One region of the Aquitalea sp. genome, then DNA from elsewhere that is predicted to be linked to it. Evidence: predicted binding sites of a transcription regulator. Region 1 holds the regulator's gene; each other region holds the start of a gene.
The links. Region 1 encodes FNR, which switches genes on or off when oxygen is low (the NO sensors DNR and NnrR bind a similar motif). Its sites were predicted from a motif close to TTGATNNNNATCAA; they were not measured.

Region 1 (4,164 bases):
TTCAAACAAAAAGCCCGCTAAAAGCGGGCTTTTTTCCCTGTTTTTTTAAGGGATTCCCCTTGGAAAACAGGGATCAATACATCAAATTGTCTTCGAATATCGTGCCTTGGTCTCACGTTCTCGCAGGTGACGGTCAAACAGCATGGCGATATTGCGGATCAGGAAGCGTCCCTTGGGCTCAACCATCAGGAAGTCACCATCAAAAGTCAGCAGACCCTGCTTGTGGAACTCGCGGATGGCAGGCAGCTCGGCGGCAAAATAATCGGCGAAATTGATGCCGTGCACCTGTTCGATCGCCTCTACCGACAAGGAGAAACGACACATCAGCGCCTGGATGATGCCACGGCGCAGGATGTCGTCCTGATCCAGCACCATGCCGCGCATCACCGGCAGCCGGCCTTCATCAAGCGCTGCGTAATAGCTGTCCACGTCTTTTTCGTTCTGGCTGTAACAGGGGCCAACCTTGCCGATGGAAGACACGCCAAGGCCGATCATGTCGCAATCGGCATGGGTGGAATAGCCCTGGAAATTACGCTGCAGACGGGCCTGACGCAGCGCAATGGCCAGATCGTCCTCCGGCTTGGCAAAGTGGTCCATACCGATAAAGACATAGCCGGCATCGGCAAGGCTCTTAACCGCGTCCTGCAGGATATCCAGCTTGGTGCTGGGCAGCGGCAGATCAGCTTCGTTGATACGCCGCTGCGGCATGAATACGGTGGGCAGGTGGGCATAGTTGTACAGCGCCAGCCGGTCCGGACCAATGGCAATCACCTTGTCCAGCGTGCGTTTGAGTGATTCACGCGTCTGCAGCGGCAGGCCATAGATCAGATCAACGCTGACCGACTTGAAACCGGCCTCGCGCGCTGCTTCTATCACCGCTACCGTTTCCTCCTCGCTCTGCACCCGGTTTACCGCCTGCTGCACCTGCGGATCGAAGTCCTGGATGCCCACGCTCATGCGGTTGAAACCCAGGCGCGCCAGATGATGCACGGTCTCGCGACCGACCTTGCGCGGGTCGATCTCGATGGAATATTCTCCCTCCGGCAAAAAATCGAAGTGCGCACGCAGCATTGTCATCAACCGGTCCAACTGCTCGTCGGACAGGAAGGTCGGCGTGCCGCCACCAAAGTGCAGCTGGATGAGTTTTTCCCGACAGCCAAGGGAGGCGGCAACCAGCTTGATCTCTTTTTCCAGATAGTCGAGATAGCGGTCGGCGCGGGTTTTGTCCTTGGTGATGATTTTGTTACAGCCGCAGTAGTAACAAACCGTGTTGCAGAACGGGATGTGAACGTACAATGATATTGCGTTCTGATGCATGCCCAGGTGGCGTTGCTTCAGCCAGTGTTTATAGTCCTTCTCGCCAAACGCCGGGGTAAACCGGTCTGCGGTCGGGTAAGAAGTGTATCTTGGGCCTGAGCCATCAAGACGTTCGATCAACTCTCGGTCGAACTCACAGTGGGTAGGCGAAAACGGATGGGTGGTGTGCATGTCGTCGGGTATTGATAGTCAAACGTCAGGTGGACTGGTAAATTTGCGGAAAACGTGTGAATTCCGCTTTGACAAGGGTCAAGCTTCTTTACAGGGTTGTACAAAACACTCGATGTCAGACCAAAACCAACACACTCTGCACGCACTGAAGGTGTCCTGCTCCAACTGCAGCCTGCGCGAACTCTGCCTGCCCATCGGGCTGAACCGCGACGAAATGACACAGCTGGATGCCGTGATCCGTCAGAGCCGCCGCCTCAAGCGTGGCGAGTACCTGTTCCGCAGCGGCGAGGCATTCAAATCGCTGTTTGCCGTGCGCACCGGATTCTTCAAGACCAGCGTCGCCAGCCAGGATGGCCGCGAGCAGGTTACCGGCTTTTTGATGTCCGGCGAACTCATGGGCCTGGACGGTATTTCCTCCAACGTCCACGGTTGCGATGCCATCGCGCTGGAAGACAGCGAAGTATGCGAACTGCCATTTGGCCGCATGGAAAGCCTGGGCCGTGACATCCCCAGCCTGCAGCATCACTTTTTCCGCTTGATGAGCCGCGAAATCGTGCGTGACCAGAACGTCATGCTGCTGCTTGGCAACATGAAGGCAGAAGAACGTCTGGCTGCCTTCCTGCTGAATCTGTCACAGCGCCTGTCTACCCGTGGTTTTGCTGCCAATGACTTCATTCTGCGCATGAGCCGTGAAGAAATCGGCAGCTTCCTTGGCCTCAAGCTGGAAACCGTCAGCCGTACCCTGTCGAAATTCCAGCAGCAAGGTTGGCTGAGCGTAGACCACAAGCACATCCAGCTGATCAAGGCAGATGCGCTGAAAGACCTGATTTCCGGCTGCACCCACGCCAACGGCGTGTAAGCAGGCACTTCACTCCAGGGGCGATGGCTGCGGCAAGCGGCGCATCGCCCTTTTTGCATCTTGCCCCTTCGGGCAAGAATCGACCATTCACCGGAAGACCTACACCTTTTGGCGACGGTGCGCTAACTGAGCCTACCAGCGGCCAATCAGCATACCGGCAGCCAGGTATTCCCCCTGCTGCTCTGCGGCCGCCAGATGCTCCGCCGTGACTTCACCGCAGGCCAGCACCGGCGGTAATACTTCTTTCCAGCCATACCCGGTAGCAATACGGCGCATGGACTGGATCGCGCCCTGTCCATCCGTCCCCGCCGACACCAGCATCAAATAGGGCAGGCCCGCGGTCAGCCCCTGTGCCGGGTAAAAAGTCCGGTCGAAAAAATCCTTCATTTTGCCAGCCATATAGCCGAAATTTTCCGGCGTTGCCAGCACAATGCCGTCCGCACTCAGCAAGTCGTCCAGCGTGGCCTCTTGTGCCGGCATGCGGCACAACTGCAACTCCGTCGACAGAACAAGCAAGGGGCGACAAAAGGCCTCGACCAACTGCAAGGTATGGCCAGTCTGGCTGGCATGCACAATCAGCAACTGTTTCATCCGAGGCTGCACCCGGCCATGCTGGCCAACAGCTGCTGCAAGGCCGCCTGCTCCGGCCAGCCGCTAGGTACCACAAAGCCGCGCGCCACTTCTTCCCAGTAGCCATCGCCCACCGGCAGGAGTTCTGCCACCAACTGCGGCACCGCCGCCTGCAGCAACTCCTGACGCAAGCTGTGCTGCTCGCGCACGGTATCGTCCCTTACACGTGCCGGAGCCAGCCACTGCAAGCGGGGCAGCCAAATCCAGCGCGAGGCCGGACTGCAACTGGGCCAGTCCTGCCATACCGGGCTGATCCAGCCTTGCAGCTGATCAGCAGCCAGCGGAGGCTGCGGTGCCAACATCTGTGAGTAGAAGAACCAGCCGGCCAGCCTTGCCTGACTGGCACAGTCGGCAAAGCCCGCAGGTAACACCCGCCGGGCAGCGGGGTGATGCACCAGACGCAGTTGCGCCTGCAATTTGGCGGCCTTGAGCAGCCAGGCATCACGCAGGCTGGGGCCAATCAGCGTGTCCGGGCCACGCCCAAGTTGCAGATAGAATTTGCTGGCGGTTTCCACGTGCAGCGGTTCGCCATCCAGCCGGACCAGAAAATCGAACTCCCCCACCGTACGGCCACCAGCATCAGATACTGGCAAATTAGCTGCCACCAGCTCGATATGTGGTGCCAGCTGAAACCAGAAGGCCAGCAGGCGCTCGGCATAGTGGCCCAGGCGTCGGCAGGGCTGGGCGGCCAGCCAGGCATTGAGCGGAGCGGGGTCCTGTTCCAGTGCCGCCAGCAAGGCCGGGCCATCCCGGCCCAACAGCCGCTGTGGTGAAAGATTGCTGCCACTATCCCATGGGGCCGGGGCGGTTAGCAGGAATGCCAGATCACGCAGCGCTGGCTGCGTGAAGGGCAGATAAAAACTGCGCTCAGGACTCGCCGTCGTGCTCATGGCCGTCTGCCACGCGCTGGATCTGTTTCATCAGGCCACGCAGGATGTCCACCTCATCGCGCAGCATGCCAGAACGATTGAACAGTGCACGCATGCGGCGCATCAGCCGTTCACTGTTGCGGCGACGGTAATAGCCGATGGCGTCCATGGTCTGGTCCAGATGCTGGCAGAAGCCCTCCACCTCGCCCAGGCTGGCGGTTTCGCTCTCCGGGCGCAGGTATTCCACATCCACCTCGGTGTGGCTGAACAGCTCGTAGGTCATCACCTGTACTGCCATCGCCAGATTGAGCGAGAAGT
Region 2 (4,164 bases), on a different contig from region 1:
AACCATTATTCCGATCCCAGCGGTCAGTTTCATGCCGGTATCTGGAGCGGCGGCTGCGGTAGCTGGCGCGTGAAATACCACGAGCACGAATTCTGCACCCTGCTGGAAGGCTATGTGCGCCTGACCGATAAGCAGGGCGACAGTGTAGAGCTGTATGCCGGCGACCATTTCGTCATCCCTGCCGGATTCGAGGGCATATGGGAAGTGCTGGAGCCAGCCCGCAAGACTTACGCCATCTTCGAGCCCAAATAGGTCCGGATGGGTGTTGCAGACAAAAGCCCCGCTCTGGCGGGGCTTTTGCTGTTGGCAGAACCGGCTGCTATTCGCCCAGGCTATGCTCCAGCTGTTGCAAGCGGGTCTTGAGTGCGGCTACCTCGGCTTCCAGTGCGGCTACGCGCCCGGTCAGACCAACATCAATCACTGCTGCCGCGGCAACGGTTTCGCTCAGAACCGGTTCGCCACTGAGCAGATGGCACCAGCGGGCCTCGCGTTCTCCGGGCTGGCGCGGCAGCTTCTGTACCAGCGGCGGATATTTGTCTGCCAGTGCCTCCAGCGCTGTTTCCACTTCCTCTACACTGGCAAAGCTGTAGATACGGCCCGCGCGAGTGCGGATTTCGGCACTGGTCTGCGGCCCGCGCAACATCAGTAGGGCCAGGGCGGCCAGACGGGCTCCGTCGATATTCCATTCATAGTTCAGCCGGTGCTCGTACTTGGCCACCCTGCTGCCGGCTGGCAGGCGCTCGGCAATCAGTTTTCTGCTCAGCAGACTGTCCAGCGCCGCGCTCAGGTCGGCATCGGACAGCTGCATGACCGGTTCACGGCTGGTCAGCTGATTGCAGGCGGAGGACAGGCTGTTGAGCGTCAGCGGATAGGCGTCCGGCGTCAGCGCCTGTTTCTCGATCAGTGCGCCCAGCACACGGACTTCTGCTGCGTCCAGTTGGTGTGTGTCCATCGTTGGCTCCTTGTTGCAATGTGCACATCATCGCACCAAGCAGGGCAGGCGACCAAGCCTTGTCAACAGGGGCGTGACAGTTGGTGGCCACGGACGGTGACATGGCGTGGTGCTTGACAGGCTGCAGCGGACTGGCCACCCTGTCGCCTTTTGAAATGCAAGCAAGGAAATGGCGATGAAGCGGGTGGATCTTCTGTTGGTGGAACAAGGACTTGCCACTTCGCGCACGGCAGCACAAAGCCTGCTGGAAACCGGGCGGGTCAGCCTCAATGGCCAGGTTATCAGCAAGGCCAGCAGCAAGTTTCCTGCCGGTACGCCGCTGGAAGTCCGGCCGGACCCATCCGACCGCTTTGTCTCGCGTGGTGGACAGAAGCTGGATGCTGCCTTGCAGGAAGCCGGGCTGGATATTCATGGCTGGCGGGTGCTGGATGTGGGCCAGTCCACCGGCGGCTTCACCGATTGCGTGCTGCAAGCCGGTGCCGAGTACGTGGTTGGTGTGGATGTGGGGCATGACCAGCTGCACCCGCGGTTGTGGGATGATCCGCGCATTCGCTGTCTTGAAGGCGTGAATGCCCGTGAGCTGGATAGGCAGCGCCTGTTGCAGGCCAATGATGGTTTGCCCTTCGACCTGATGGTGTGCGATGTGTCCTTCATCTCGCTCACCCTGATCCTGCCCTCGGCCCTGCCCTTGCTGGGGGACAATGGCTGTCTGCTCGGCTTGGTCAAGCCGCAGTTCGAGGTGGGGCGCGGTGCGCTGGGCCATGGCGGCATCGTGCGGGATGAAAGCCTGTTTGCCGGTGTGCAGGACAAGATTGCCAATTGTCTGGACGATCTGGACTGGCGGGTGGAGCGCTGGATTGAAAGCCCGATTACCGGGGCCGACGGCAACCGCGAGTTCTTTGTATTGGCCCGTCCGCTGTTCTGAGCGGCCAAAGAAAATCCGCAGAGCGCTTGCACTCTGCGGATGGCAGCCGCCACCTTGCCTGTGGCCTTGCGCTGCAGTGGGATCAGGTTCTGGCGCTCAGTCCTCGTTGCCACGCACCACCAATAAGGGGCAGTGCGTCTTGCGCATGACGTTTTCGGCAAAGCTGCCCAGCAGCAGATGCGCGAGACCCGTACGGCCATGAGTGCCGATGACGATGAGTTCGGCATGGCGGCTGTCGGCAAAGCGGATTAGCGATTCGGCCATATCCTTGCCGCCCTCCCAGCTTTCAGCAATATGACAGTCTACCCGGCTGATACCTTCATTGATGGCCCGCTTTTCCGCCTTGTCCAGCAAGTCACGCGCCTGGCGAAAAGCCAGATCGTGCAACTGGTGGGTGTCCAGCGCACCCACGCCTTCAATGGCCATATCACGCAAACTGGCGACATGTACCAGGGAAATTCCTGAATCCGCAATTTTTGCTATCCTAATTGCCTCATCTAGTGCTTTTTCTGCGGTCTTGCTACCATCAACAGCAATCACGATATGTTGGTACATGGCACACTCCTCGTAAAACCATCATGTCTGCCAGCCAGTTACAGGCTGGCGCTGTCTGGCGCCTGGCATGGTAGCCATCAGAAGGGGCGCGACAGAATGTTATCTTTAGTTTTTAGCATACTAGTCAGGCCAGCCTGGCTTCCCGAACTATTTGTGAACTGCTTGATCTATAACAAATTCAAGTAAACAGCGTCGCCATTTAATGCCATTACGACAAATTGTCGTATGCTATCGTCTTGCACCAAGCCATTCAGGGAGACTGGTTTCACATCATGATGATCTTTGCTTTACTGTGTTTGCTGGCTATTGTGCTTGTTCTTGCCTGGAGCATACAGTCCGGGAGGCGAAAAAAAACCCAGCAAATGGCAGATAGTCGTATCTATGCCGCACATACCCAGTCGCGTCCGCTGGAACCGTTGGAACATAGCACAGGTCGCGCGTTTGGCCTGCTGTTGAAAGCTGCGCGGGGTGATCGCTCGGTGGTGGAAAAATGGATTACCAGCGAGCAGCACCAGCATGGTCAACCGCTTAGCCGTGAAGGTGCCATTGAGCAACTGGCACGTCGCCTACAGGCTTCGCGCCGTTAAGACTGCTCAGTCTCCCAGCACTACTCCTTCGCGGCGGGGGTCTGCCCCGCCAGCATAGCCATGTGCAGTCCGGACAATGGCGGACAGGCCGCTGGTCATCTCCACTTCCTGTACCGTATGGCCCAGTGCGCGCAATGCTGCCATTGATGACGCCAGTCCACGATTCTCTTCCAGTTCGGTATCGCCATTGCGGTTGCCATAGTGCGGCAGGCTGACCGCCTGCTGCGGGTCCAGTTTCCAGTCCAGCAAGCCCAGCAGCGTCTGGCTGACATAGCCGATGATCTGGCTGCCGCCCGGCGAGCCGGTAGCCAGCACAAACTGACCACGGTCATTGAATACCAGAGTGGGTGACATGCTGCTGCGCGGGCGCTTGCCTGCTTCCACCCGGTTGGCAACCGGTGTGCCATCCTCATCCGGGCGGAAGGAAAAATCGGTGAGCTGGTTGTTGAGCAAAAAGCCCTTCACCATCAGCCGGCTGCCAAACTGGTCTTCGATGGAGCTGGTCATGCTGACCACTCTCCCGGCGCGATCCACAATGTTCAAATGCGAGGTGGAGGGGAGTTCCGGTGCGCTGTCCCGGCCATAGAGGCTGAGCCGGATGCCGGATGGTTCTCCCGCCGTGGCGCGTCCCATGCTGCGGTCCGGGGCTATCAGCCGGCTGCGTTGCTGCAGGTAGTCGCGGCTGACCAGCGCCTGGCTGGGGACGGCGACAAAGTCAGGATCGGCCAGATAGCGGTTGCGGTCGGCAAAAGCCAGTTTGTTCGCCTCGGCAAACAGGTGGATGGTGTTGCTGCCAGTGGGCGACATGGTGGACAGGGGGAAGCGCTGCAGCAGTCCCAGCATCTGCAATACGGCCACACCGCCGGAACTGGGCGCATCCATGCCGCATACCTGCCAGCGACGATATGGGCCGCACAGCGGCTTGCGTTCAATGGCCTGATAGGCCGCCAGATCTGAAGCCCGCATGTGGCCGGGGTTCTCCTGGTGCCGGTTGATGGCATCGACAATGGCCTGGCCGATTTCTCCCTGGTAAAACGCTGCCGGACCACGCTGCGCCAGCTGTTCCAGCGTGGTGGCATAGTCCGGGTTTTTCAGGATGCTGCCCACCGGCAGCGGACTGCCATCCGCCTGATAGAAATAAGCCC
Region 3 (4,164 bases), on a different contig from region 1:
TGCCGTCCACATTGAGATACCAGGGCGACACTTTGCCGCTGACCGGGTGGCGAAACATGCTGCAGCGGTGGTGGGTGAGCGCATCCAGGCTGGCGGGCAGGCCGTGGCGGTCCAGATACTGCGGGGCGGCGCATACGATAAGCTGCACCGGAAACAGCCGGCGGCTGATTACTCCGTCCTGGGCTGATGCGCCGATACGAAAGCCCACATCCACCCGGTCCAGCACCCAGTCACCAATGCCGTCATCCAGTTGCACGTCGGGCCGCACATCGGGATGGGTGCGGCAGAATTCATCCAGCACCGGCAGCAGGATGCCGGCAAAGGACGACTTGGGGCCGACAATCCGCAGTGGCCCGGCCATCCCTTCCTTGCCGGCACGAGCGTTGCCGACGGCACGCTCCAGCGTGGCCAGTGCCGGCTGGGCATCCTCCAGAAACTGCTGGCCTTCCGCGGTCAGTGCCAGGCTGCGGGTAGTGCGATGCAACAAGCGCACGCCCAGATGTTTTTCCAGCAGGGCAATGGCCTGGGTAGCGGCCTGCGGTGTTACCCCTTGCGCCAGTGCGGCCTGGCGGATGCTGCCCAGTTCCACGGCCTTGGCAAACATGGCAATGGAGCGCAATTCGTTGATGGCCATGGTTTTCCTTGTGCAGCTGCGTAGTAAATATCAATAAAAAATTTCTACTGGAGCAAGTTTAAACCGACTATTCGCTTGATAGTGGCTTTTCTATAGTGTTGTCATGTCAACAGCGGACGAACAAAATCATGAGCAAGGACGTATTGGTGGTGGTGGGCGCAGGGCAGATTGGCCGGGCCATTGCGCGGCGGGTGGGGGTGGGCCGGCAGATTCTGCTGGCATCGTTGAATCTGGATGAAGCCGAGCAGGCGGTCAGCCTGTTTCGCAATGCCGGCTATCAGGCCACGGCGGCGACAGTGGATGTAGGCGCGCGGGACTCGGTGCAGGCACTGGTGGCGCAGGCCAGCCGGATGGGCTCGGTCAGCGGTCTGATTCATGCCGCTGGGGTGTCGCCGTCACAGGCCCCGCTGGAAACCATTCTGCGGGTGGACTTGTACGGCACAGCGCTGGTGCTGGAGCTGTTTGGCAATGTGATGGCGGCAGGCGGCTCCGCGGTGGTGATTGCCTCCCAGTCCGGCCATCGTCTGCCAGCGCTGACGCAGCAGCAGGACAGTGCGCTGGCCATGACACCCACCGAGCAGCTGCTGCAGCTGGACTTCCTGCAGGCCGGGCAGGTAGCCGATACCCTGCATGCCTACCAGCTGTCCAAGCGCGGCAATGCACTGCGCGTGATGGCAGAGGCGGTGCGCTGGGGCCAGCGTGGCGCGCGGGTGAATACCATCAGCCCCGGCATCATCATCACCCCGCTGGCCAATGCCGAGTTGAACGGCCCGCGTGGTGCCGGCTACCGCAATATGCTCAGCGCCAGCCCGGTGGGACGCGCCGGCACGCCGGACGAAGTGGCCCAGCTGGCTGCCCTGCTGATGGGGCCGGATGGCACTTTTATCACCGGCAGTGATTTTCTGATGGATGGCGGCGTGACCGCAGCCTTCCGTTTTGGTGATATCCAGCAGCCGGCCCTCAGCCCTGTGCCGTAGCCTGGCGGTACTGGCGCGGGGTAAAGCCGGTCAGTGCCTTGAACTGGCGGCTGAAGGCGCTGTGGTCGGTATAACCGCATTGCAGTGCTACATCGGTGATGGCCATGTCGGTGTGCAGCAGGCGGTGGGCATGTTCCAGCCTGGCCTTGTGTATCATCTGGCGCGGGGTCAGATGAAACACTTTCTTGCAATAGCGTTCCAGCTGGGCGGCCGATACCCCGGCAATCCGTGTCAGCTCGTCCATGCTGATGGGATGGTTGAAGTGCTTGCGGATAAAGTCATCCACTGCTACCAGCCGCTTGTAAGCCGGATGGGTGTTGCTGGCGGATTGTAGGTCCAGTGAAATGCCGATCAGGCCGATGATATCCCCCGCCGCACTGTATAGCGGCCATTTGTAGGTCAGGCACCAGCCGGGTTCCCGGCTCTTGAACAGGTGCAGCTCCAGCTGGTTTTCCAGCACCCGCCCTTCTTGCAGTACCTGCATGTCCTGCTCGGTATAGCCCGGCCCCAACTGGGCGGGAAATACCTGCGCGCTGGTCTTGCCCAGCAGCGGTTGCAGGCTTTTCAGGCCACAGCGCGCCACCAGTGTGCTGTTGGCGCACAGATACCGCGCCTGGCTGTCCTTGATGAAGATGGCCGCGTTGGGGATGAGGTCCAGCACCGGCAGCAGCGGTGCCACCCCGGCCAGCAGCGCCTCGATTGTTGCCGGACGCATTTTTTCCTGCCATTGCGCGATGGTGTCCACCAGCTCGCCTGTCATCAGCTTTCTCCCTTCCCCTTGAGGTATCACCCCGGGGGCCGTCCGGCAGCGGTTTTGATCGCGAAAACGCCAATTGTGCCGATTTCGTCATTGTCGCTGATGATAACCATCAAGAATGTTGGCGGCAATAAAGCCATTCTATGCAGGTGCTGACGCAGACGGATGCGGCACGAAGATGTAATGGAATCAAGGCACTGCAAGGCATCGCCCTGCCTGGCCCGGCCTGCTGCATCTGTCCGCCATCCGTCATTCACGTTTTCAGAATGGACAGGCGAATGAAACAGATACACATCATCGACTCCCACACCGGGGGCGAACCCACCCGGCTGGTGATGCAAGGATTTCCGGCGCTGAGCGGCGGCAGCATGGCCGAGCAGCGCGAGCAATTGCGTCAGCAGCACGACCAGTGGCGTCGGGCCTGTTTGCTGGAGCCGCGTGGCAGCGAGGTGCTGGTGGGCGCGCTGTATTGCCCGCCGGTGTCGCCCGATGCCACTTGCGGGGTGATCTTCTTCAACAACACCGGTTATCTGGGCATGTGCGGCCACGGCACCATCGGCCTGATTGCCTCGCTGCATTACCAGGGCCTGATTGCACCGGGCGTACACAAGATCGACACCCCGGTGGGGCCGGTCAGCGCCACCCTGCATGAGGATGGCGCGGTGACGCTGGGCAATGTGCCGGCTTACCGCTATCGCCAGCAGGTGGCGGTGGACGTGCCCGGCTACGGCGAATTTCACGGTGACATTGCCTGGGGCGGCAACTGGTTCTTTCTGGTGTCCGAACACGGCATGACGCTGGAAATGGCCAATGTGGAGGCACTTACCGACTTTACCTGGGCCATGTTGCAAGCGCTGGAGGCACAGGGCATTACCGGGGCCGATGGCGCGCTGATCGACCACGTGGAGCTGTTTGCCGACGATGCCAGTGCCGACAGCCGCAATTTCGTCATGTGTCCGGGCAAGGCCTACGACCGTTCGCCCTGCGGCACCGGCACCAGCGCCAAGCTGGCCTGCCTGGCCGCCGACGGCAAGCTGGCCGAAGGCGAAGACTGGGTGCAGGCCGGCATCACCGGCAGCCAGTTCATCGGCCAATACCGGAGGGAGGGGGACTGCATCCATCCCTTCATTACCGGCCGTGCCTACGTCACTGCCAGCAGCACGCTGTTGATTGACGAGCAAGACCCTTTCGCCTGGGGCATCTGAACCCCGCGTTAGACCGACATCCCACACACACATATCCAAGCTGCAAGGAGCAATAACAATGAGCGACAACATTTTCACCGGCTGCATCCCGGCCCTGATGACCCCGTGTACCGCCGAGCGCAAGCCGGACTTTGACGCGCTGGTAGCAAAGGGCCGCGAGCTGATTGCCGCCGGCATGAGCGCGGTGGTGTATTGCGGCTCGATGGGCGACTGGCCGCTCTTGACCGAAGCCGAGCGCCAGGAAGGCGTGGCCCGCCTGGTGGCCGCCGGCGTGCCTACGATTGTCGGCACCGGTGCGGTGAATACCCGCGAGGCGGTATCCCATGCCGCCCATGCCGCCCGCGTTGGTGCACATGGCCTGATGGTGATTCCGCGCGTGTTGTCGCGTGGTGCGTCCCCGACCGCGCAAAAGGCCCACTTTTCCGCCATCCTCGCCGCCGCACCCGACTTGCCCGCAGTCATCTACAACAGCCCCTACTACGGCTTTGCCACCCGTGCCGATTTGTTCTTCGAACTGCGCCGCAGCTATCCCAACCTGATCGGCTTCAAGGAATTCGGCGGTGCCGCCGACATGCGTTACGCCGCCGAGCA

Region 2: QVF59_RS12480 (universal stress protein) is a predicted target of FNR. The motif match lies at 2,595-2,608, and genes of this name have one in related genera.
Region 3: QVF59_RS05530 (4-hydroxyproline epimerase) is a predicted target of FNR. The motif match lies at 2,471-2,484, and genes of this name have one in related genera.

The regions. Positions count from the first base shown of each region.
Region 1 is NZ_JASLFG010000054.1:40,437-44,600, forward strand. It holds gene hemN (oxygen-independent coproporphyrinogen III oxidase) at 82-1,488, opposite strand; gene fnr (fumarate/nitrate reduction transcriptional regulator Fnr) at 1,601-2,347, shown strand; gene QVF59_RS17975 (flavodoxin family protein) at 2,480-2,938, opposite strand; gene QVF59_RS17980 (DUF1853 family protein) at 2,935-3,867, opposite strand; gene QVF59_RS17985 (RNA methyltransferase) at 3,845-4,164, opposite strand, start outside.
Region 2 is NZ_JASLFG010000036.1:88,539-92,702, forward strand. It holds gene QVF59_RS12465 (cupin domain-containing protein) at 1-252, shown strand, start outside; gene QVF59_RS12470 (YceH family protein) at 320-952, opposite strand; gene QVF59_RS12475 (TlyA family RNA methyltransferase) at 1,128-1,877, shown strand; gene QVF59_RS12480 (universal stress protein) at 1,974-2,432, opposite strand; gene QVF59_RS12485 (hypothetical protein) at 2,795-3,019, shown strand; gene ggt (gamma-glutamyltransferase) at 3,026-4,164, opposite strand, start outside.
Region 3 is NZ_JASLFG010000015.1:54,165-58,328, forward strand. It holds gene QVF59_RS05515 (LysR family transcriptional regulator) at 1-634, opposite strand, end outside; gene QVF59_RS05520 (SDR family oxidoreductase) at 763-1,611, shown strand; gene QVF59_RS05525 (AraC family transcriptional regulator) at 1,595-2,371, opposite strand; gene QVF59_RS05530 (4-hydroxyproline epimerase) at 2,647-3,573, shown strand; gene QVF59_RS05535 (dihydrodipicolinate synthase family protein) at 3,632-4,164, shown strand, end outside.